Regions from separate parts of the Rhizobium pantanalense genome, predicted to be linked through region 1. Evidence: riboswitches for the same ligand, from Rfam matches in the RefSeq annotation. Region 1 holds a riboswitch; each other region holds the start of a gene.
The links. A riboswitch is a leader RNA that binds a small molecule or an ion and turns the genes downstream of it on or off. The one in region 1 is predicted to bind thiamine pyrophosphate.
Positions count from the first base shown of each region.

Region 2: linked by a shared signal. The riboswitch ahead of thiB (thiamine ABC transporter substrate binding subunit) and the one ahead of thiC (phosphomethylpyrimidine synthase ThiC) in region 1 are both predicted to bind thiamine pyrophosphate.
Region 3: linked by a shared signal. The riboswitch ahead of thiM (hydroxyethylthiazole kinase) and the one ahead of thiC (phosphomethylpyrimidine synthase ThiC) in region 1 are both predicted to bind thiamine pyrophosphate.

Region 1 covers NZ_JAQJCH010000002.1:412,964-420,989, forward strand. Annotated here, with positions in the region: gene PH558_RS08000 (urea carboxylase-associated family protein) at 1-703, shown strand, start outside; gene PH558_RS08005 (hypothetical protein) at 805-1,149, opposite strand; gene PH558_RS08010 (thiamine phosphate synthase) at 1,312-1,923, opposite strand; gene PH558_RS08015 (thiazole synthase) at 1,920-2,693, opposite strand; gene thiS (sulfur carrier protein ThiS) at 2,696-2,893, opposite strand; gene thiO (glycine oxidase ThiO) at 2,884-3,861, opposite strand; gene thiC (phosphomethylpyrimidine synthase ThiC) at 3,863-5,689, opposite strand; TPP riboswitch at 5,783-5,915, opposite strand; gene PH558_RS08035 (hypothetical protein) at 6,047-6,790, opposite strand; gene PH558_RS08040 (porin) at 7,395-8,026, shown strand, end outside.
Region 2 covers NZ_JAQJCH010000004.1:90,732-98,757, forward strand. Annotated here, with positions in the region: gene PH558_RS12160 (efflux RND transporter permease subunit) at 1-148, opposite strand, end outside; gene PH558_RS12165 (efflux RND transporter periplasmic adaptor subunit) at 145-1,320, opposite strand; gene PH558_RS12170 (ABC-F family ATP-binding cassette domain-containing protein) at 1,643-3,472, opposite strand; gene PH558_RS12175 (thiamine diphosphokinase) at 3,475-4,128, opposite strand; gene PH558_RS12180 (MarR family winged helix-turn-helix transcriptional regulator) at 4,201-4,728, opposite strand; gene PH558_RS12185 (MDR family MFS transporter) at 4,893-6,428, shown strand; TPP riboswitch at 6,499-6,615, shown strand; gene thiB (thiamine ABC transporter substrate binding subunit) at 6,664-7,692, shown strand; gene thiP (thiamine/thiamine pyrophosphate ABC transporter permease ThiP) at 7,703-8,026, shown strand, end outside.
Region 3 covers NZ_JAQJCH010000002.1:599,979-608,004, reverse strand. Annotated here, with positions in the region: gene PH558_RS08865 (hypothetical protein) at 1-1,286, opposite strand, end outside; gene yghU (glutathione-dependent disulfide-bond oxidoreductase) at 1,500-2,375, opposite strand; gene PH558_RS08855 (DUF1127 domain-containing protein) at 2,940-3,086, opposite strand; TPP riboswitch at 3,321-3,417, shown strand; gene thiM (hydroxyethylthiazole kinase) at 3,471-4,274, shown strand; gene thiE (thiamine phosphate synthase) at 4,271-4,909, shown strand; gene thiD (bifunctional hydroxymethylpyrimidine kinase/phosphomethylpyrimidine kinase) at 4,906-5,727, shown strand; gene PH558_RS08835 (3-oxoacyl-ACP reductase) at 5,724-6,488, shown strand; gene PH558_RS08830 (undecaprenyl-diphosphate phosphatase) at 6,567-7,439, opposite strand; gene PH558_RS08825 (hypothetical protein) at 7,641-7,853, opposite strand; gene PH558_RS08820 (transcriptional regulator NanR) at 7,957-8,026, opposite strand, start outside.

The sequences.
Region 1 (8,026 bases):
GCCTCCGCGCGAAGGCGGCAGTTTTCGCGTGCCGAAGGGACATTTCTTTCGGATCGTCAGCGTGGAGGGGGCGCAGGTCGGCGATCTCAATCTGTGGAATGCCGCCGATCTTTCCGAGCGTTTCTTCAGCGGCAAGACGCGGGCGTTGCATGCCACCCATGTCGGTCTCGGCGATCGGCTGTGGAGCACGTTGCCCTATCTGCGCCCCATGGCGACGATCACTCATGATACGCTTGGCTGGTATGGCTGGGACGCGGACGGGGCAGGCGTTCATGACGTCATCGGCACGCGCTGCGATCCCTATACGAACCGGCTGCTGAAGGGCGACGACTATCACCATTGCTGCCATTCGAACCTGTCGCGCGCGCTCGCCAAGGAAATGAATATCCCCGTCCTGGAGGCGGAGTTCCACATTCACGACGTGCTGAATGTCTTCATGTGCACGGGCTTTACGCGCGACACGCGCCAATATTTCATGAAGGCAAGCCCGGTGCGGCCGGGCGATTTCATCGAGTTCTTCGCGGAGATCGATCTTCTCGGCGCGCTTTCAGCCTGCCCCGGCGGCGACTGTGGCAGCGAGCATTCGAGCGATACGGTGCCCTGTTATCCGTTGCTGGTCGAAATCTGGCGGCCCGAGCCTGAAAGCCTCGTCGGGCGAATATTCCCGGAGCGCAATGCCTATCCGAGGACGCACGGCCTATAATTCGCCAGCCTCATATAGTTTTGCCGGCGGTCTTGGCCGCCGGCAAATCAAAATCGTCCCTGAAACGATGCATCCATTTAGGCAAATGCATCGTCTATCGCTTAGTTACAAACGCGAATGCGCTCGTAATGCCAGCCATAGTCATACTCGTTCTGGACGCGGCGGTCCTCGTACCAGCATCTCGGCGGCGGTGGGGCGACTTCGTAAACCGGGCCTCTATTGGCAAGGGCGCCGCCGACGATCAGTCCGCCGAGGAGACCGGCAGCAACACCGCCGGCGATCGCGCCGCCATTGCCATGGTGGTGATGGCGACGCCAATCATCATGGCCGCGCCAGTCGCCGCGATGGCCATCGTAATACTGCGCCTGTGCGCTGCTGACGGGCGCCAATGCGCCGCCTACGACCGTAGCGGCCAGCAAGACCGTAAGAATTGTCTTCTTTATCATGACTACCTCCAAAGCAGCCTTTGTGCTCAGCGAATACGCGAGCCAATCTGATTAACGTCTTCAGCATGAATATGTTCAGCTGAATATTCTATGAATGGCCCGTTCATCGGCCAACAGCGACTGAAAGTAACCCCTCGTACGGGGCTCTGGGGCGCGAACTTGTCAATTTGGAGGCAGCCGCCGCGTCGCCTTCACCCATTCGAGTGTTCGCGAATCGGGGTCAGGATTGCGGGTGATATCTGTCACGACCGCGGCGATATCGGCGCCGTGCTCGAATACGCCCGCAAGGCGCTCGACCGTCAGGCCGCCGATTGCGACAAGCGGCCGATCGCCGATGCGAGCCTTCCATTCGCCGATCCGCTCAAGGCCCTGGGGCGCCCAGGGCATGATCTTGAGCACGGTCGGATAGATCGGCCCCAGGGCTATATAGTCGGGTTCGGCAGCAAGCGCCGTCTCCAACTCCGCCTCATCATGTGTCGAAAGCCCCAGCTTCAATCCGGCATCCCCTATGGCGGATAGATCGGCGGAAGCGAGATCTTCCTGGCCGAGATGGATGAAATCGCAACCCTCCTCGATCGCCAGCTGCCAATGGTCGTTGACGATCAATTGGCATCCATGCGCGGCGCAAATTGCCTTCGATTCGCGAATTTCAGCACGTACGTCGGAGGTTGGGCGATCCTTGACGCGCAATTGCACCAGCTTGACGCCGAGCGGCACCAGGCGCCTGATCCAGGCCGCACTGTCGACGATCAGGTAGAATGGGTCGAGCTTCATGAGAACACCGCCTTGCCGATGACCGGTGTCGATGGCACGGCCATGTCGCGCGGCTCCAGCATGCCGGCGCCAAATGCCTGTCTGCCGGCATCGATTGCCTTGGCGAAGGCTTCCGCCATCGCTGTCGGGTCGCCGGCGCCGGCAACGGCCGTGTTCAGGAGCACGGCATCGAAGCCTAGCTCCATGACGGTCGCCGCATGCGAAGGCCGGCCGATGCCGGCGTCCACGATCAGCGGCACCTGGGGAAAATGTGCCCGCATCGAGCGCAGAGCGGAGAGATTGAGCGGGCCTGCCGCCGTCCCGATCGGTGCGCACCAGGGCATCAGCACCTTGCATCCGGTTTCCAGCAGCCGCTCGGCGACGATGAGATCGTCCGTCGTATAGGGAAAGACCTCGAAACCATCGTCGGCGAGAATTCTTGCCGCTTCCACCAGCGCGAAGACATCGGGCTGCAATGTATCGTGGTTGCCGATCACCTCGAGCTTGACCCAGTTGGTCCGAAACACTTCGCGCGCCATTTTCGCGGTCAGGACCGCCTCGGATACGCCATGGCAGCCGGCGGTATTGGGAAGGACGCGAACGCCGAGTTCGCGAATCATCTCGAAGAATGCACCGCCATTGCGCCCTCCTGCGGTTTCCCTGCGCAGCGACACGGTGACGATCTCTGTTTGCGAACGTTTGACGGCTTCTGCCAGCACAGACGGGGAGGGGTAGCGTGCCGTGCCGAGAAGAAGGCGTGATGTGATTTGGGTTCCGTAGAGTTCAAGCATGGTCAGCCTCCCTGCATTGGTGTCAGGATTTCAATCCTGTCATCGTCGGTTAGGATGTGGTCGCCGCGCTCATCGCTATGGACGAGCTCGCCGTTGACGGCGGTTGCCAGCCACTCGCCCTCATATTCGAGCGCCGTGAGAAGCTGCGAAAGCGTAGTTGCTTCGACAATCTGCGCTTCGCCATTGATGATCAGGCGCATTGGCGGCTCCTTTCGTTGTGTCCGGAAAAGACGAGATTGGCGGCTTTCTCGGCCATCGCCGGCGCCAGCAGGAAGCCGTGACGATAAAAGCCATTGACGAAGACGGTCTCTCTCTCGCGTGTTACGCGGGGAAGATTATCAGGAAAGGCAGGTCGGATGCCGGCGTCTGTTTCGATTACGGCGGCTTCCGCAAAGGCCGGGTGCAGCGCATAGGCTGCATTCAGGAGCTCCATCAGCGAACGGGCGCTGATCGGCCCTTTGAAATCGGTCTCGATCATCGTCGCGCCGACCATGAACAGGCCGTTGCCGCGCGGCACGATATAGACGGGAAAACGCGGATGCAGCAGGCGGACGGCGCGCGAAAGCGAGACCTCGTCGCTTTGCAGATAGAGCATTTCGCCGCGCACGCCGCGCAAATCGCGGATGCGGCCAATGCTGGCAGCCCCCGTGCAGTCGACGATGTCAGAGAAGCTATCGTCATCCAGGGGCCCGTCGACAAAGGTGACGCCTTTTGCAGATAGATCGTCCTTCAATGATTGCAGGATCTCGCGCGGATCGAGATGTGCTTCCTGCGGAAAGACCAGACCCTGGCGGAACCGGCCGGCAAGCGAAGGCTCAAGGGCGGCGATGTCGTCTTCGTCCAGCCAGCGGTAATCCGTCGTGCGGCTGGCGAATCGCTTCAGCTCGTTTTGATCGCGGTTCGGCGCGACGACGAGCGTTCCGTTGCGGACGACCTTGCCCGGCAGAATCGCTTCCCATCGATCGGCGGAATCGCGGCCGAGTGTCAGCACAGCTTCATCGGCACTTTCACGTTCGCACCATGGCGCCAACATGCCGCCGGCAAGCCAGGAGGCGGCGCGCTGAAAATCCCGGCTTGGATCTGAGATCGTCACCTCTGCTCCGCGCCGGATCAGCTCGTGAGCGACCGTGAGGCCGGCAACGCCGGCCCCTTTGACGAGGATGTGCATGTCATTCGGCCGGCTGGGCAGGGGCTTCGACCGGCATATAGAGATCGCCGCCCTCCCGATATTTCGCCGCCATGGCTTCGAGCCCTTCCTTCTGTGCTTCGGCGCGGATGTCATGCGAGATCCGCATGGAGCAGAATTTCGGCCCGCACATCGAGCAGAAATGCGCAACCTTGTGGGCTTCCTTCGGCAAGGTTTCGTCATGGAAGCTGCGAGCGGTATCCGGATCGAGCGACAGGTTGAACTGATCCTCCCAGCGGAACTCGAACCTCGCGCGTGACAATGCGTCGTCGCGAACCTGCGCGGCCGGATGCCCCTTGGCGAGGTCGGCCGCATGAGCGGCGATCTTGTAGGTGATGACGCCGGTCTTGACGTCGTTGCGATCGGGCAGACCCAGATGCTCCTTCGGAGTGACGTAACACAGCATCGCCGTGCCGAACCAGCCGATCATGGCAGCGCCGATCCCGGAAGTGATGTGATCGTAGCCCGGGGCGATATCCGTCGTCAGCGGCCCAAGCGTGTAGAAGGGCGCCTCGCCGCAGACGGCGAGCTGCTTGTCCATGTTCTCCTTGATCTTGTGCATCGGAACATGGCCGGGGCCTTCGATCATCACCTGGCAGTCTTTAGCCCAGGCGATCTTCGTCAACTCGCCAAGCGTCTCGAGTTCGGCAAATTGCGCGGCGTCGTTGGCATCGGCAATCGAGCCTGGTCGCAGGCCGTCTCCGAGCGAGAAGGAGACGTCATAGGCGCGGCATATGTCGCAGATTTCCTCGAAATGCTCGTAGAGGAAGCTCTCCCTGTGGTGATGCAGACACCACTTGGCCATGATCGAGCCGCCGCGCGAGACAATGCCGGTGACGCGGTTGACGGTGAGCGGGATGTAGTGCAGCCGCACACCGGCATGGATGGTGAAGTAGTCGACGCCCTGTTCGGCTTGCTCGATCAGCGTATCGCGATAGATTTCCCAGGTCAGTTCCTCGGCAATGCCGCCGACCTTTTCCAGCGCCTGATAGAGGGGCACGGTGCCGATCGGCAGTGGCGAATTGCGGATGATCCATTCGCGAATGTTGTGGATGTTGCGGCCGGTCGAAAGATCCATGACGGTATCGGCACCCCAACGGGCGGCCCAGATCATCTTCTCAACTTCCTCCGCCATCGAGGAGGTGACCGCGGAATTGCCGATATTGGCGTTGATCTTTACCAGGAAGTTCCGGCCGATGATCATCGGCTCGCTTTCCGGGTGATTGATGTTGGCCGGAATGATCGCGCGGCCGGCTGCGACTTCCCGGCGGACGAATTCAGGCGTGACGTGATCGGGAATATGCGCGCCGAAGCTTTCGCCGTCACGGACCAGCGCTTCGGCCTTGGCCTTGCGGCCGAGGTTCTCGCGGATGGCGATGAATTCCATTTCCGGCGTGATGATGCCGGCGCGCGCATAGGCGAGTTGGGTGACTGCCTTGCCATCCTTGGCGCGCAGCGGCTGGCGCTTGGCCGGAAATTCCGGTGTCAGCCGTTCACCTGTGACGAAGCCGTTGTCTTCGGGACGCACATGGCGGCCCTCATAGGCCTCGACATCGCCGCGGGCGAGCACCCAGTCGCGGCGCAACTGCGGCAGGCCCTCTTCGATGCGGATATCCGCGCCTTCGACGGTATAGGGGCCGGACGAATCGTAGACGATAACTGGCGGCTCGCCCGATGTCGGATGGACGCTGATTTCGCGCATCGGCACGCGGATATCGGCATGGATATCCCCGGTGACATGGATTTTTCGAGAGGCCGGCAGCGGGCCGGTGGTGACGGTCGGAGTGAGGTTCTTTGCGGCAATATTCATGGTGTGAGGCTCCAAGTTGCAGTTGGAGACCCAGTCAATCAGCCGGAATGATGAAAAGACGCCCGGCATGGAATCCAGGCGGGAATCCGAAGCCATCGAGCGCTTGCACCGTCCCTACGCCAGTATGAACTGGATCAGGTTCAACGGGTCACTGCGCCCACAATCGGCAAAGCCGTATTGTTCAGCAGTATCTCAGCCCCTTGCCGGGACCCCCCTGGTGAATGTCAAAAAGGCTATGCCTTACTCTTGTCCTCTGTCAACCCCGCAGCGACGGTCGCATTTTTCGGGAGATTGATCATTGCTGCGCCGTCGAATTACAACTTTATCGCGCAGATCATCGCGCGGGCTTGCCGCGCCCTAGTAACGTGGTGTCGTATTGCCGACGAAGCGATGGGGACCGGTATGAGACAGTTTGCTCGCGGTATCGAGCCAGATCTTGCCGCCGAGGGCGCGCCAGCGGTGACAGAAGGCGAAGTCCTCGCTGAGATAGATCCCCGTTCCCTCCTCGACCATGCATTCGAACAGGGCGTATTGGGTGCTGGGCGAGCGTTTGGTGCTGGGATAGGCATGGATTGCGTTGTAGCGCAGCTCTGGATAGGCCGCGATCATTCTTTCTATGACGTTGCGCTTGATCAGAAGCATGCCGGTGCCTGCATAGATGGCGCTGACGAAATCGCCATCACGCTCTGCAACCTGGCCGACAAGTGGGGTTCCGACATAGTGAAGTGCGGCTGCCGCAAGTGTTTCGCCGTCTGCTGAATTGATGCGGGCCGCCGTCTCCCAATCGTAATCCTTGATCGGATACATGGCGGCGACCACATCCTTATCGGCTTCCAGAAGCCTCATGACCTGATCAGGCTCGAAGCTGATGTCCGCGTCGATGAAGAGCATATGGGTGGCCGTCGTATCGTTCAGGAAGGACGAGACAAGCGTGTTTCGGCTGCGGGTAATCAGGGCGTCATTGCCGAGCAGAGCCAGCGTCAGCTGTATGCCTGCCTGCGCTCCCGTCTGCATCAGCGAGAAAATGGATTGCATGTAGTCCTTGGTAACGAGGCCGCCGAAGCAGGGGGTCGCTATGAAGATCAGCCGGTTCTCATTCATTCGCGATTTTCCCTCTTCGATGGCGCGAGTCGGCGGAATCTAGGAAAATTCAATATTTCTGTGTGTAGCGAATTATTGAATTTTATTGCTGATCTTTGCTCAAGCCGACGGTCATTGTGCCGCGGAATTCCCCATGGCCATATCACGACCAGATTGAGCCGCCACGGCGTCATCGACTGTCGATATCGCGCTGGCCCCGGATGCGGTGACGGCCCTGACTGACAGGCGTTCTTGTGAACAGGGATATCCTTGCGATCCCTGCCGGGTGCCGCCATGGCCTGCTGTCGCGAGTTGCATTTAAGCAACAGAGGCCAAGACTAACGCCCCAGCGCCCTTCATATAATTGACAAACATACGGGCTGTTTGTAAATCCAATACAGGACATAAGTTGTCTTACGGTCGAGCAATCGGCCGGATCGGTAGAGGCATTTCAAAACCTTTTACCGCGGGGGTAATCATGAAGGTTCGAGGGGACTCAAGCCAACATTAGGTGCGTATTTGCCGGGCTGCCCGGTCGTGTTTAGACCAAACCGATCCCCAGGGTAGTGTTCCAGTTCTGCGCTCGCGGTAAAATAGAAATGCATAATACAACCAGGAGTTTAAAATGAACATCAAGAGCCTTCTTCTCGGCTCCGCTGCTGCTCTGGCAGCAGTATCCGGTGCCCACGCAGCAGACGCGATTGTCGCCGCTGAGCCGGAGCCGCTGGAATACGTTCGCATCTGCGACGCATACGGTGCTGGCTACTTCTTCATTCCGGGCACGGAAACCTGCCTCAAGATCGGCGGCCGCGTCCGTACCGAAGGCGAATGGTACGATGCCTACAACCCGAACAGCAAGAACGGTACGCTCTGGCATACCCGCGCCGAGCTGAGCGTCGATACCGCGACCGATACCGAGTACGGCCCGCTGAAGACCAACACGGTCATCCGTTGGGACTGGAACGACGGCAACTCGACCTCCACCAAGCTGCTGTTCGCCAACATCAGCCTCGGCGGCTTCCTCGTCGGTAAGGCCGACTCGCAGTATAACTACTACATCGGTTACGCCGGCGACGTCATCAACGACGACGTGATCTATGACGGCCCGTACGAACTCAACCAGTTGACCTACACCTACGATGCCGGCAATGGCTTCACGGCTGTCGTCTCGGTTGAAGACTCGAACTCCAGCGGCTCCGACGCCTCCTACGGCTCAAGCTGGTGGTCTGACGACAAGGGCAACCACTACGCTCCTGA
Region 2 (8,026 bases), on a different contig from region 1:
AGGTGCGAATAACGATGGTGGGGGGCGCGACCTCAGGATATTGCGCTACCGGCAACTGGAAATAGGCGATGCCGCCGACGATCAGCAGCACGATGGATAGGACCGATGCGAAGATCGGCCGATCGACGAAGAAGTGGGAAAACCTCATTGGCTGGTCCCCTGTGCATCGGCCTGGGCCGGCGGCTCGTCATTCGTCGCCTGCTGCGGCAGCTCAATCAGCTGCGGCGTCACCTTGACGCCAGGCCGGATCCGCATCAACCCGTTGACGACGATCGTCTCGTCACCGGTCATGCCGTCACGGATGACGCGATAGCCGTAGAGCTTCGGCCCGAGGCGCACCGGCTTCGGCGTGATATTGCCGGCGGTATCGGCGACATAGACGACACGCTGATTCTGGTCCGAGCCGATAGCTTCATCGGGGATCAGGATCGCCTTGTAGCTGTTCGAGCCTTGCACCTGAACGCGTCCGAACAGGCCGGGCTGCAGGATGAGATCAGGGTTCGGGAAGCGGGCGCGGACGCGGATCGTGCCCGTTTCGTTGTCGACGCGGTTTTCGGCGAAATCGAGTTTGCCCTTGAATGGCTTCTGACGGGAATCGGCGATGGTCACGGTCACATCCAGCCCGCCGCCGCCCTGCTGCAGGGCACTGCCGTTCTTACGAGCCTCATCGGCGTAGGAGAGCAACCGACGCTCGTCGACGTCGAAATAGAAATCGATGGGATCGAGCGACACGATGGTCGTCAGCACGGTCTGATCGGCCTGCACGAGATTGCCGACGGAAATCAGCCGGCGATCAATGCGGCCGCTGAGCGGTGCGGTGATCTTGGTGAAATCCATGTCGAGATTGGCGCGATCGACAGCGGCCTGCGCGCCACGCACATTCGCCTCGGCGGAAACGAGATCGCGGCGGCGGTCGTCGAGGGTCGACGCCGATTGGCTGCCCGTTGTCGATAGCGATTGCGCGCGCTTGAATTGCGCATCGGCGAGCGTCAGCGACGACTTCGCGACTTCCAGCGAGGCCGTCGATTCGTTCAGCGCGGTCACGAATGGCCGCTGGTCGATGACGAAAAGCAGATCGCCCTGCTTGACCATGGCGCCATCTTTGAAATGCACTTCCTGCAGATAGCCGCCGACCCGCGAGCGCACGGAAACTTCATCGACCGCCTGGAAGCGTCCGATGAACTCGTCGCTGTCGACAACATCGCGAACGATGGGCTTGGCAACCGTGACGGGCGGAGCCGGCGGCGCACCCTGCGCCAGCGCCTGGGCGCCCGAGAAAACGGCAAGAACACAGCTGAACAAAACGGCACGCGGCAGCATCGGCATGAAGCCCCCCTCGAAAAACCGCATGCGGCATCAGGCGCCGTCATCACGGTAAGCGCTCACGAAATTTGTCTGCAACTTTCTACGAAGAACCTGCCGCCATCAGGCGCAATCCAATCAGGCCGCTTCGGACTTCCCCAACATGCGCCACGGGCCACGTCGGCCCGGGGGTATCAACCGGCCCGTCGTCCGGCAGCATGCGTTAATGTATAAACGGTTTATCGGATTCGACAACAGGGAATGAACCAGCCGCGACCGAGCGCAACCGATTGTTTTTACTGCATAGTAAAGACGCGCATAGGATGAGCGGATATGGGCCTTAGCCCTCCAGCTCCTCGCGCAGCATTTCGAGCTCCAGCCATTCCTCTTCCATCCTGGTCAGGCTTTCGCGCAGCTTTTCCATCTCTGCAGCAAGACGGTTGAACGTTGCGGCATCCTTGGAAAAGAGGTTCGGATCGGCCATCTTCTTCTCGCGCGCGGCAATCTCGGCCTCCACCTTCGCCATTTCTTTCGGCAGGTTTTCGAGCGCAAATTTCTGCTTGTAGGAAAGTTTGCCTTTGCCCTTCGAAGCCTCGGAAGCCGGCGCCGAAGCTTCGGTCGATTTCGGCTTTTCGGCCGCCTTTTCAGCCCGTTTCCGTTCTTCGATCGCCCCCTTGCGCTGGGCGAGCATGTCGGAATAGCCGCCGGCATATTCGATCCAGCGGCCGTCCGGATCTTCGGGATCGGCGGGCGCAATCGTCGAGGTCACGGTACGGTCGAGGAAGTCACGATCGTGGCTGACGAGGATGACCGTGCCGGCAAAGCCGGACACGATTTCCTGGAGCAGGTCGAGCGTCTCGATATCGAGATCGTTCGTCGGTTCGTCGAGGATCAGAAGATTGGTCGGCCGCGACAGGATGCGTGCCAGCATCAGCCGGGCGCGCTCGCCACCGGAAAGATTCTTGATCGGCGTGCGCGCCTGTTCGGGCTGGAAGAGGAATTCCTTCATATAGCCGGTCACATGCCGCTGCTCGCCATTGACGAGCAGGTTCTCGCCGCGGCCATCGGTCAGATAGTTGGCGAGCGTATCTTCCGGATTGAGCTCCTCGCGCTTCTGGTCGAGCGTCGCGATCTCCAGATTGGTGCCGAGCTTCACCGTGCCGCTATCGGGCTCGAGCTGTCCGGTCAACATCTTCAGAAGTGTTGTCTTGCCGGCGCCGTTCGGGCCAACGAGACCGATGCAATCGCCGCGATGCACACGGATCGAAAAGGGCGCGACGATGACCCGCTCATTATAGGCCTTGGTAATCTTGTCCGCCTCGATCACCAGCTTGCCGCTTTCCTGCGCGTCAGACGCAGCCGCCTGCACCGTGCCCAGAGGGCCCTTGTGGCCGCGATAGCGCGAGCGCATGTCCTGCAGCTCGCCGAGACGGCGCATATTGCGCTTGCGCCGCGCCGTCACGCCATAGCGCAGCCAGTGCTCCTCGCGCTCGATCTGCTTGCCGAGCTTGTGCTGCTCCAGCTCCTCGGCTTCGAGCACCTGATCGCGCCACGCCTCGAAATGAGCAAAGCCTCTGTCCAGACGACGGGACGTGCCACGGTCGAGCCAAACCGTTGCGGTCGACACCTTTTCGAGAAAACGACGGTCATGCGAGATCAAGACAAGCGCGCTGCGACTCTTCTGCAATTCGCCTTCCAGCCATTCGATGGTCGGCAGGTCGAGATGGTTCGTCGGCTCGTCGAGCAGCAGGATATCCGGTTCCGGCGCCAAAACACGAGCAAGCGCCGCGCGGCGTGCTTCGCCGCCGGAAAGGTTCTTCGGATCCTCTTCGCCGGTCAGGCCGAGATGCGAAAGGAGATAGGTGACGCGATAGGGATCATCACCAGGCCCGAGGCCAGCTTCGGCATAGGCCGCGACCGTCTTGTAACCGGTAAAATCGGGCGCCTGCTCAAGATAGCGCACGGTCGAGGACGGATGACGGAAGACTTCGCCTGACTGCGCCTCGACGAGGCCGGCGGCGATCTTCAGGAGCGTCGACTTGCCGGAACCATTGCGTCCGACAAGGCAGATCTTGTCGCCCGGCTCCACCTGCAGGCCGGCACCGGCGAGCAACGGCGCACCGCCGAAGCTCAGGAAGATGTCGTCGAGTTTCAGAATGGGAGGGGCCAAGATCAGACTCCGGAAAGGTCATAAGGGCGGGCAAGAACGATCGCCCTGCCGCTGCCGAGCGAAAAGCGCACATCGCCTTCCGCCACATTGGAAATGGTGCGCGACGCGCCGAAGGGCAAATAAAAATCGCGCAGGGGGTAACGGGCATTGTCGATGAACAGACCCGTCAGATCGCTGAATCCGAGGACCGAAAACAGCGAGCCTGATGGTAGCGCCAGCGTGACATCGCCCGGCGGAAGCGGCACCGCCTCCTCGTCACCCGAGGTCAGCAAGATATCGAGGCCCTTTTCGGCCAGATGCATGCCGTAAAGCAGGTGCTGGATTGCATGGTCAGAGCGCTCTCCACCCATGGCGCCGGCAAGAATCAGTCTCGTGGCGCCGCGATCGATCGCTTCCGAGACGGCAATCTCGCCATCAGTCGCAGCCTTCGCCGCCGGATAGGGCTGCTTGGGCACATTGGGAAAGGCAGCCTGCAAATCGGTGGGCGTGGAATCGAAATCGCCGACCCACAGCTCAGGCTTCACACCAAGCGCGATCGCATGGCGCATGCCGCCATCGGCCGCGATGAAACGGCTGCCGGAAACGGCATCGCGCAGCCGCTCCGTCAAACGAAGCTCGCCGCCAAGCAGAATGGTGAAGGTGGTGGACTGGCTCATGAGGCAAGCCCATAGCGCAAAGTCGTATCTCTAGGGAAGAGCGCCATGCTCAAGAACAACCGCGCCAACCGCTCAGTCGTCCGTTTCCTTGATGCGCGCCTGGAAAACCCGCTCGTAGCCGCTGACATAGCGATCGAACAGCAGCGAGAAATTCTCGATTTCCTTCGGCGTCCAATCGGCGAAGATGCTGCCGATGACGGAATATTTCTGCGCCTGGATCTCCGACAGCAATCGCTGCCCGAGCGCGGTCAACACAACCACAATACGCCGTGCGTCCGCTTGCGATGCCTTGCGGCGCAGGACGCCGCGCGTCACCATGTCGGCAACGATGCGGCTCGCCCGCGACGGATCGATGCGCAGCATCTCGGCAATCGTGCCGACGGTGACTTCACCCGTCGCCTCGGCCTGCCGGACGACATCGAGGACGTCGAGATGCGAAAGCTCGAGACCTGGCGCTACGCTCTGGATGGCAAGCCTGCCGATCATGCGGCGGCCCGTCAGCAGACGCATGCGCGTCATCGCATGGCCGATACGCAGTAGATTCTCGTCGTCGGTCAGGGCCTGGGCTTCAATTTCACGTGTATTCGTCGCAGATGTCATCTTTCCACCATATCAGAGGCGGCAAAGAAATAAAACATGCAAACAGCATTCACCTGTCATTGACATTTATATGCTAATGGCACACATATATCGGCTATGAAAACCGGCGTCCTGCGCATTCGATCGACCGCGCAGCGTTTCGGCCAAGTTCGGATTTTTGCCCCATGGACATGCAGACAACATTCTCGCCGCTCGTGGCGGATCATAAACGGCGGCTTATCCTCTTCCTGTTTCTGATGACTGCCATGTTCATGGCAACACTCGACAACCAGATCGTCTCGACCGCACTGCCGACGATCGTCGGCGAATTCGGGCATCTGGAGCGCTTCGGCTGGATCGGATCGGCCTATCTTCTCTCGCTCTCCGCCGTCATGCCCGTCTACGGCAAGCTCGGCGATCTCTTCGGACGCAAATATGTAATGATGACGGCGATCGCGATCTTCACGGTCGGCTCCGCCGTCTGCGGCCTTGCCGTCTCGATGGATACGCTGATCGCCGCCCGCGTCCTTCAAGGCTTCGGCGGCGGCGGCATCATGGTCTCGATCTTTGCCGTGAACGCCGATCTCTTCGAGCCGCGCGAGCGCGCCCGCTACCAAAGCTATTCGAGCCTTGTGCTCATGGCTTCCGGCGCCATCGGCCCCGTTCTCGGCGGCACGATGAGCGATCTTTTCGGCTGGCGCTCGATCTTTCTCGTCAACGTGCCGATCGGCTTCATCGTGCTGGCCGGTCTCGCCTTCATGCTGCCTTACCGCAAACCGGCCCGACGCCCGAAGATCGACTATGCCGGCGCAATCGTTCTTGCGTTGACGACGACGAGCATCGTGCTTGCCGCCGACGGCACCGAGCTTTTCGGATCGCTGCTGTCGCCACAATGCCTCGGCATCATCGCCTTCGGCGTCATCTGCGCCATCGCTTGGGTCTTCATCGAGCGCCGCGCACCAGAACCCATCGTGCCGATGACGCTGTTCCGCAATCCGACATTCGGCCTCCTGCTGATCATCTCGATCACCAGCGGTGCCGTCGCTATCGGCATGGTGAATTATTTCGCGCTCTTCCTGCAGACGACGACGGGCCTTTCGCCGTCGATGGCCGGGCTGCTGTTCATTCTGCTGACCGGCGGCATCGTCTGCGGTTCGCTATCGGCCGGTCGGCTGATCGCCGCGAGAGGGCGCTACAAGCCCTTCGCCGTCGCAAGTGCTGCCTGCAGCGCCATCGCATTCGGCGCGCTTGCCTTCCTGCCAGCCGGCACGCCCATCGTCGTCATCGGCGGCCTGATGCTGCTGCACGGTATCGGCATCGGCCTTGCGCAGCAGGTACCGGTTATCGGCGTGCAGAACGCAGCGGCTTCCCGTGACGTCGGCGCGGCAACGGGTGCCGTCACGCTCTCGCGCATGGGCGGCGCCTCCATCGCCATCTCCATCTACGGCGCCATCATCGCCGCCAAACTCGGCAATGTCGGCGTCTCCATATCAGGCGTATCCGATATCGAGCAGCTGACACCGAAAATGATGGCGGCTTTGCCGGAAACAACCCGCGAGGCAGTCGCCAATGCCTATGCGAGCGCCTTCAGCCCGCTGTTCATGACCGCCGCGGGCATCTGCCTTCTCGGCCTTTTGACCGCGCTGACGCTGAAGAACGTGCAGCTTCCGGGGGCGACGAAGAAATTCGAAAGCCCGGCGGTCGCGGAGGCTGCCGAGTAAATCGTTCATGCTGCAATCGGCAAGGGCATCATTTCCCTTGTCATCCCTCCGTCACAAGGCTAAATCTGCCGACGCTCTAACGGGGTGCCCTGTGTTCTTTTGAACATTTGGCTGAGAGGCTTTCACCGGCCAACCCGCGGAACCTGATCCGGCTAACACCGGCGGAGGGATTAGACGCGTGACGAACTCATAGCGCCCTTTCCCCTTCAGACGAAACCAAAGTGGAGGCGCCACCATGCACAACCGTTCGCTATTGTCATTCTTCGCCGGCTTGGCCCTTGCAGCCGGAACGGCTTTTTTTGTCGCGCAGCCTGCCGCTGCAGCCGACAAGACCCTGACCATCTACACCTATGAGAGCTTCACCGCCGATTGGGGCCCGGGCGCCAAGGTCAAGGCAGCCTTCGAGAAGACCTGCGGCTGCACGGTCAACTACGTCGCCGTCACCGATGGCGTCGCACTTCTCTCCCGCCTGAAGCTGGAAGGCACCGGCACCAAGGCCGATGTCGTTCTCGGCCTCGACACCAATCTCATCGACGAGGCCAAAGATACCGACCTCTTTGATGTAAGCGGCGTCGACACCTCGGCCCTCAAGGTTCCCGGCGGCTTCAAGGACGACGTCTTCGTGCCCTATGACTACGGCCATTTCGCCGTGATCTATGACAGCCAGACGGTCAAGAACCCGCCGAAGAGCATGAAGGATCTCGTCGAGGGCGATCCCAATCAGAAGATCGTCATCGAAGATCCGCGCACATCGACGCCGGGTCTCGGGCTGCTGCTCTGGGTCAAGTCGATCTATGGCGACAAATCCGCCGATGCCTGGGCGAAGCTCAAAGGCCGTATCCTGACAGTCACCCCCGGCTGGTCGGAAGCCTATGACCTCTTCACCAAGGGCGAAGCGCCGATGGTGCTCTCCTATACGACGTCGCCTGCCTATCACATGATCGAGGACAAGACCGACCGCTATCAGGCAGCCGCCTTCTCGGAAGGGCATTACATCCAGATCGAGGTCGCCGGCCTCATCAAGTCCTCGCCGAACAAGGAACTTGCCCGCGACTTCCTCAAATTCATGATCTCACCGGGCTTCCAGGATATCATTCCGACAAGCAACTGGATGATGCCGGTTTCAGCCACTTCGGAGCCGCTGCCGGACGCCTTCAGCAAGCTCGTGGTGCCGTCGAAGACCTTCCTGATGAGCCCCGCCGATGTCGACAAGAACCGCAAGGCCTGGATCGACGAATGGCTGGCCGCCACCAGCGGCAACTGATGCTTTGACGATACTCACGGCACCAGAGCGAAGACGCGCCATTTCCGGCGGGGCAGTCAGCCTCGCAGGCATCGTGCTCTTCGTCGGGATCGCCGTGCTCGTTCTGCTCGCCGCCGGCATTGACTCCGGCGGCATCAATCCCCTGGCAGATCCCTACTTGCTGCGCGTCCTGCGCTTCACGCTGTTGCAGGCGGTGCTCTCGACGCTGCTTTCCGTTGTACTCGCCATTCCGATCGCGCGCGCATTGGCGCGCCAGCCGCGCTTTCCCGGCCGCCTTTGGCTCATCCGGCTGATGGCCGTACCGATGGGCCTGCCCGTGCTGATCGGCGCGCTT
Region 3 (8,026 bases), 190 kb from region 1:
AAAATGGAGGGAATCTCGTCCCAGCGAAGAGCCGATGATGCACCCCACAGCTCACGCCTATCCAATGGCCGGCTCTGCAAAGGCTCGAAAGCCGGATCCTTCGCAAGACGATCAGAGACTGCCTCGGCAAAAGCGGACAAGACGGCGATCATACGATCTTCGGCTATGCCGACGAGGCGTTCGAGCTCGAACAGTGCGGCTTTCCAGCGCAGCAGCAGGCCGAGATTGGCACGCTCCGGCAAAAGGTCGCGAGCGGCCCAGTCTTCTGGCCACTCCGCCTTCCCGCAGTAATCCGCCAGAGCGGCGGGCAGCATACGTGACTTGAAGCGCGCCGACATTTGCGGCGGGCACAGAAGCGCGCCGCTGAAAATCGGCCCGGCAAGGAATTTCGAACCCGTGAGCGCGACCATGAAATCATGTGCGAGATAGGCGCGGATCGTCGCCGCCGACAGGCGAAACTGGCAGGCATCGATCATGATATCCAGCAACGTGCCGAAGCGCTCCTTTAGACGCAGAATGCTCTCGAGGCCCGGCGCCAGCAGGCTGGTCTTCGAGACATCCGTTACCACAAGCAGGCATCTAAGGCCGGCTGCGCGGGCAAGCTCGATAAGGCCGCGTAACTCCTCCTCCACCTCGCGCTCGGCGCGAAGGGAACCATCCTTGTTGCGCACAGCAATGGTGGCGTTGCGCGTTGCGTCGCCCGCCCGCAATTCCTCACCCTTGACGACGGTGCGCTCGCTGCTGACGCGGCTCATGAAATGCCGCCCGGCCGACGCCGTCATGACGCCGCTGCCCGTCTCGTTCCCCATCAGCGTGATGGTCATCAGGGCACACTCGTCCTCACCCGCCAACAGCGCGGCCAAAAAAAGATGGATGTCCGTACCCGATGTGGCCAGGATGGCATCGATCCGCGGTTGCGACGATCGGCTGAGGCCAAGCAAGCGCAGCAGATCGTCCCGCACGCGCCCGATTTCGCGTTCGTAGACCGCCGCCGTCGATCCCGATTCCATCTCCTGCCTCAGATCCGCGTAATAAGATTCGACCGCGACAAAAGCGGCGGCGGAGATGGTGGATGCCGTCGACGAGCCAAAAGCGAGATCTTCGGGCCGCGGCGCAGGGCCATAGCCATACATGTTGAGCCCGCTGACCGGATCGCAATCCAGCCGCTCGTCGCCGCCCGACACCAGGTATTTCAGAAGCGCGCCCCTCGCCCCGCCTCGCTGCTGCGACGACGCACCCGCGGTCATGTTCTCATCCAGGGCACGGTCGTCAGCAATTTGCTGCATGGAGAAGCATTCCTCTTTCGCCAAAGTCGAAACGCTTCGCAGGATCGCGCGGCGTTCTATGCCAAGCGGGAGCCCCTCGGCAACCGAACTTTATGCTTCGCAAGGTGGAGCGAAGCTGACCTGCCGAGACCGGCAACGCCCGGTGGCAAGCACAATAAAAAACTCGCGGCTCAAAGGGCCGCGAGCTCATTTCTACAAAAGGGAATTGTCGTATCAGCCGGCGGCTTCCAGCTTATCCTGCGTCTTCGTCTCGAAGTCGCTGGCATCGTGGCGCTCACGCAGCTGCTCGGACGGATCGCCCGACATGCGGTTGACCATGCGGCCGCGCTTGACGGCAGGACGCGCGTAGACCTGCTCGGCCCAGCGCTGCACGTTCTTGTAGTCCTGCACCTGCAGGAACTCGGCCGCGCCATACTGCCAGCCTTTGACCAAACCGCCGTACCACGGCCAAATGGCGATATCGGCGATCGTATAGTCGCTGCCGGCGATATATTCGCTTTCGGCCAGGCGACGATCGAGAACATCGAGCTGACGCTTCACCTCCATGGCGAAGCGATCGATCGCATATTCGATCTTCGTCGGCGCATAGGCGTAGAAATGACCGAAACCGCCGCCGAGATAGGGAGCGCTGCCCATCTGCCAGAACAGCCAGGAGATGCATTCGGCACGAGCCGGCTGCTCGGTCGACAGGAAGGCGCCGAATTTCTCGGCGAGATACATCAAAATCGAGGCCGATTCGAAAACGCGAACCGGCTTCGGGCCGCTGCGGTCGAGCAGGGCCGGGATCTTCGAGTTCGGATTGACGTCGACGAAACCGCTGCCGAATTGATCGCCCTCGCCGATCTTAATCAGCCAGGCATCATATTCAGCGCCGCTGTGACCGAGCGCCAGCAGCTCCTCGAGCATGATGGTGACCTTCACGCCGTTCGGCGTTCCAAGCGAATAGAGCTGAAGGGGATGGCGTCCTACCGGCAGTTCCTTCTCGTGAGTCGGGCCTGCGATCGGGCGATTGATATTGGCGAACTGGCCGCCATTGGCCTTGTTCCAGGTCCAGATTTTCGGCGGCGTATATTCGGCAGAACCGGTCATGGGCATCCTCCTTTTTCGGGAATCGAATTTGGGCGATCTTCGATGTAGCGCGCTACATAGGTCGCACATAGGGGCCGCTCTTCATTTTTGCGAGAGGAGAATGCGCACTCTTTAATGCGGAAGCGCTCCTGCCGCTTGGACTGAACCGCGTCGCCTCATTTCCAAGCTAAGCCATTCGCAATCGCTTGGAAATTTTATGAAACGAAAAAGCCTGCCGCGGGAGGAGGAGCGGCAGGCTTTTTACAAGAACCGAACAGCGGATGGGAGGAGGAGTTCCGCTATTCCTGCAGTCGTCCCTGGGAGGAGGATAAGGACGTCTGCCAAGCGAAGGGATGCGGGAGGAGATGCATCGCTTCGATAAGAAGAACATACCAGTCTTTTGCTCAGTTCATAGGCATTTCTTTGCAAGGCAGTTATGCGCTATGCGAAAACCGGGCAGCTAGGCCGATCGCAATCTTCAGGCGGCGCGGCGAAGAATGAGCGGGATGCCCATAAAGCAAAAGCGCCTGCTCGGAGGAACAGGCGCTGGCATAATGCAGCTTTTATAAGGAGCCGTTGCGGCCGTTAGCGAGCGATTGCTGCGCGGGCAACGTTGCGGATTTCGCCGCGATCGATACCCAGATCATGCAGTTCGCGCGTGGACATACGGCCCAGTTCGGCGACCGTCTGACGATACTTGCGCCAGTTATTGAAAGAGCGTGCTACGTTCATGATGATCCCCTTTCCTTGGGCTTTCGAAGCTGAGCTGCCGTGCTTGGCGCTCCCGTCGCTTCGATGAGAAATATATAGTCGAAATCCTCGACTTTTTGCAGAGCTAAGGAATCACTGCACCTATGCACATACTGCATATGTCGCCCGAAAAGCAGGCGGTCGTCATCCCGTCGGTCACGCCTGCCTTTGCGATTTGCTGATGACAGCGCCTCCTTTGTCTGCGAAAAGAAGAGAGATGAGAGACAGGGGCGTCCGCCATCCGGCGGGCTGAGAAGCACCCTTCGAACCTGAACCAGATCATGCTGGCGGAGGGAGTCGCTCGGGACCTCGCCAAACACTGCACGTCGTTCCCACGCGTCTCGCCCGCCCGAAAGAAGGGGCGATATGCAGAACCAAATCACAGCAGGCAATCAGCTTCGCACCATGCGGGCCAATCCTCCGCTGGTGCAATGCATCACCAATTTCGTCGCCATGAATATCGTGGCCAACGTGATGCTTGCCGCCGGGGCATCGCCGACAATGGTACATGCCGAAGAGGAAGCCGGCGAGTTTGCCGCTATCTCCGGCGCGCTGACGATCAATATCGGCACGCTCTCATCCGGCTGGCTTGCGGGCATGCTGAAGGCCGCGCAATCGGCAAACGAGGCGGACAAGCCCTGGGTCCTCGATCCCGTCGCCCATTATGCGACACAGTTTCGTCGCAAGGCGGTAGCCCAATTGCTGGAGCTGCGGCCGACAATCATTCGCGGCAACGCATCCGAGATCATCGCGCTTGCCGGCGGCACGAGCCGCGGCCAGGGCGTCGATAGCAGGGACGCCGTCGAACAAGCCGAAGATTCCGCCCGGCAATTGGCGGGAAAGCATGGCTGCGTCGTTGCAGTTACCGGCGTTACGGATTTCGTGACCGACGGGCGGAGGGCAAAGCGCATCGCCGGCGGTTCATCATTCATGCCGCAGGTGACGGCCCTCGGCTGCTCGCTGACCTGCCTCGTCGGCGCCTTTGCTGCAGCAACGCCGGATGATTCATTCGATGCGACCGTTGCGGCACTCGCGGTCTTCGCCGTCGCCGGCAAACAGGCGGGAGTGGCTGCAGACGGGCCAGGCTCCTTTTCCTGGCGCTTCCTCGATGCCCTCGCCGGCCTTACCCCGGAAGTGCTGGATCGCAATGCAGGGATATCGGTAGCATGAAGAAAGACTTCGATCTCTCGCTCTATCTCGTCCTCGATCCGCTGCTATGCCGTGATCTCGGCATGGTGGAGACAACGCGGGCGGCGGTGGCTGGTGGCGCCACCATCATCCAGCTTCGCGACAAGGAGGCTTCGACCACCGCCATGATCGAGACTGGTCGTGCGCTCAAGCGGATCCTGCACGGAACGAATATCCGGCTGATCGTCAACGACGATGTCGAGGCTGCCATCGCCATCGGCGCGGACGGCCTTCACATCGGCCAGGAAGATATGAATGCCGCCGACGCCCGCCGCACGATCGGGCCGGACATGATCCTCGGCCTCTCAGTGGAAACGGAAGCACTTGCCTCCTCGATAGATGTCCGCGTCGTCGACTATGCCGGGATCGGCCCGGTCTTTGCCACGCCCACCAAGCCCGACCACAAGCAACCGATCGGCTTCGACGGGCTTGCCCGCATCATCAGGCTTTGCCCAGTTCCATCCGTCGCGATCGGCGGCCTGAAAGCGGAGCATGCCGCGAGCGTTTACTCGACCGGCGCCGATGGTCTCGCAGTCGTCTCGGCCATATGCGGCCAACCGGACCCGCAAGCCGCGACAACCATCATCGCGAAAGCCATCAAGGAGGCTCGCCAATGATCCGCAATGTCTTATCCATCGCTGGCTCCGATCCCTCCGGCGGCGCTGGCATTCAGGCCGACCTAAAGGCTTTCTCCGCCCGCGGCGTTTATGGAATGGCGGCTCTGACCGCCTTGACCGCGCAGAACACGCAAGGCGTCTCCGGCGTCCATCCCGTGCCCCCTCATTTCGTGGCAGACCAGATCAATGCGATCTTTGCCGACGTCCGTGTGGATGCCGTCAAGATCGGCATGATCGCCAGTGCCGCCATTGCCACTGCCGTCGCGGACATTCTGGCGCGACATCGCGATGCGCCCGTCGTCCTCGACCCGGTCATGATCGCCAAGGGTGGCGCAGCTCTGCTGACTGCCGATGCCGTTGACGTGCTGACCACGCGGCTGCTGCCGCTTGCGACCGTCATTACACCGAACCTGCCCGAGGCGGCTGCGCTGTTGCATGACGTGGAGGCGAAAAGCCGCGAAGACATGGCGCGCCAGGCGCTTGCGCTGGCAGCGCTCGGGCCTTCAGCGGTCCTCGTCAAGGGTGGTCATCTCGAAGGGGATGAAAGCCCGGATGTGCTCGCGAGCGGCGATCATGTGACCTGGTTCGAAGCCGAGCGGCTGCCTACCAAGAATACGCACGGAACAGGCTGCACGCTCTCCAGCGCTATCGCGGCCGAGATCGCGAAGGGCCTGTCGCTCCCCGAAGCTGTCGCCGTCGGCAAGGCCTATCTCGCCGCCGCGGTTGCTGCCGCGGGTCAGCTTTCCGTCGGAAGCGGTCACGGGCCTGTGCAGCATTTCCATGCGCTCTGGCCAAACAGACAAGGAGCAGAGAAATGAGCCTGTCACTCAAAGATCAGATTGTCATCGTTTCCGGTGCGGGACGCGGCCTCGGTGCTGCCATAGCAACGGCCTTCGCGCAGGAAGGTGCGAAAGTGGCGGTCAACTATCGCGCCAGCCGCGAAAGCGCAGAAGTGCTCGCAGCAAAGCTCGGCGATCATGCGAAGGCCTTTCAAGCCGATGTTCGCGACCTCGAAGACACCAGGCGGCTTGTCTTCGAGGTGACCGAGCATTTCGGACCGCCGACGACCATCGTCCACAATGCGCTGGCTGATTTCAGCTTCAACGGTGACGCGCGTTCCAAGCTGGATGCCTTGAGCTGGGCCGAGATGGCCAGGCAGCTGGAAACCGCGCTGCAAGGCGCCTTGAACCTGATACAGGAGGCGCAGCCGGCGATGGCGCAGGCAGGCTTTGGGCGGATCGTGACGATCGGCACCAATCTTTTCCAGAACCCTGTGGTGCCCTATCATAATTATACCGCCGCCAAGGCGGCATTGCTGTCGCTGACCCGCACCGCTGCCGCCGAACTCGGCCCGCTGGGGATCACCGTCAACATGGTGTCCGGCGGCCTTCTGCGTACAACGGATGCCAGCAGCGCCACACCAGAAGCCGTGTTTGACATCATTGCCGCAAATACGCCGCTGCGCCGCGTCACCACGCCCGAGGAGGCTGCCGACGCTGTTCTTTTCTTTGCAAGCCCCTGGGCACGGGCCGTTACAGGACAGAACCTGATCGTCGATGGCGGTCTCGTCTTCGGATAATAGCTCCGCAACGAAAAGGCGCTGCCCTAGAGAGCAGCGCCATCTTTTAAGCTTCGCAGCACGCTGAAGTTAGTTTGCTCAGGCCCAGCCCACGGTCAGCACGCCAAAGAGAATGACGGCGCCGAGCACGATACGGTAGATGACGAAAGGCCAGGTCGAAAAGCGCTCGAGAAAACGCATCAGTCCCCAGATGGTGATGAAGGAGGATATGCTGCCAACGATCAGCCCGACGAGCAGAACCGACCAGGCTTCCATCGGAATATGCGCCTTATGGAGCTCATACAGTTCCTTCAATCCGGCGAGCGCAATGGCGGGCAAGCCGAGCAGGAAGGAAAACCGCGCCGCTTCCTCGCGCTTCAATCCGAGGAAGAGCGCGCCGGTCAGCGTTGAACCCGAGCGAGAGACGCCGGGAACGAGCGCGCCGACTTGGGTGATGCCGACGAAAAGGGCATCGATCAGTGTCATCTGCTCGATGTCTTTCCGATGGCGGCTATAGAGTTCCGCAATCGCCAGCAGCAGGCCCATGACCAGACAGGCGATACCGATCACCCAGAGGCTGCGGAATGACGTGCCACAGGCATTCAGGGAGGATGACAGCAGCAGGCCGGCGATCACGATCGGTACGGTGGCAATCACGATGGCAATCGCAAGCCGTATGGCGGGCGAACGCCAGTCCCTTTGCCTGATCGCATCAAGCGACCCGAAGGTGACATAGCGAACGTCGCTCCAGAAATAGGAGACGATCGCGGCAAGTGCTGCAAGCTGCATCGTAGCGGAGAAGGCAGAACCGGGGTCCTGCCAGCCAAGCAAGGCCGGCACCAGGCGCATATGGGCCGTGGACGAGACCGGCAGCAATTCGGTCAATCCCTGCACGACGCCCAGAATTGCGATCTTGGCATAGCCCAGGGCGACAAAGCCCGTGTCCACGCCTTGCGTACAAACATCAGCCACGTTTTGATATCCTCAGTTGTTCATGGGGGCTTTGCACCGGAGCGGTGCGACGAACTAGCTGTGAAACTGGTTCCCGGTTTGAAATTGGCAACACCTGGTCAAGGCGTCGCCGATTTCGCATCGGGACAGGGCGAGGATATAGCCGCGCAGGCTGAACTCTATCTGAAATTGCCGGCTCGAATTTCGGAGTTTGGCGTATTTCTAGCCTTCGTCATCCGGCAAGGACTGCATGTAGCGGATCATGGTGTAGAAGCCGGCAAGCAGGACGATAGCGCCTGCCGCATGATGCAAATCGTGCAGCATCGTGTGATGATGCCTGAGTAGAAGGCAGCCCAGATTGTAAAGGGTTATGGCGACGGCCGTCATGATCGAAGCCAGGAAAAACGCCATGTTTCGCTGAAGGAAATGGATCATCACGCACACCTCTTTTGTGTGCCACAGATTTCATAAGGATTGGGGAGGAATTACGACAAAGGCGCGTGGGCACAGCGCCGTCGCAGGGCGAATACCGACAGGTTCACTTCGTATAGAGCGCGCGCGATCTTTCCAGATGCTTGAGCATTGCCTGCTCGGCGCCATCGGCATCG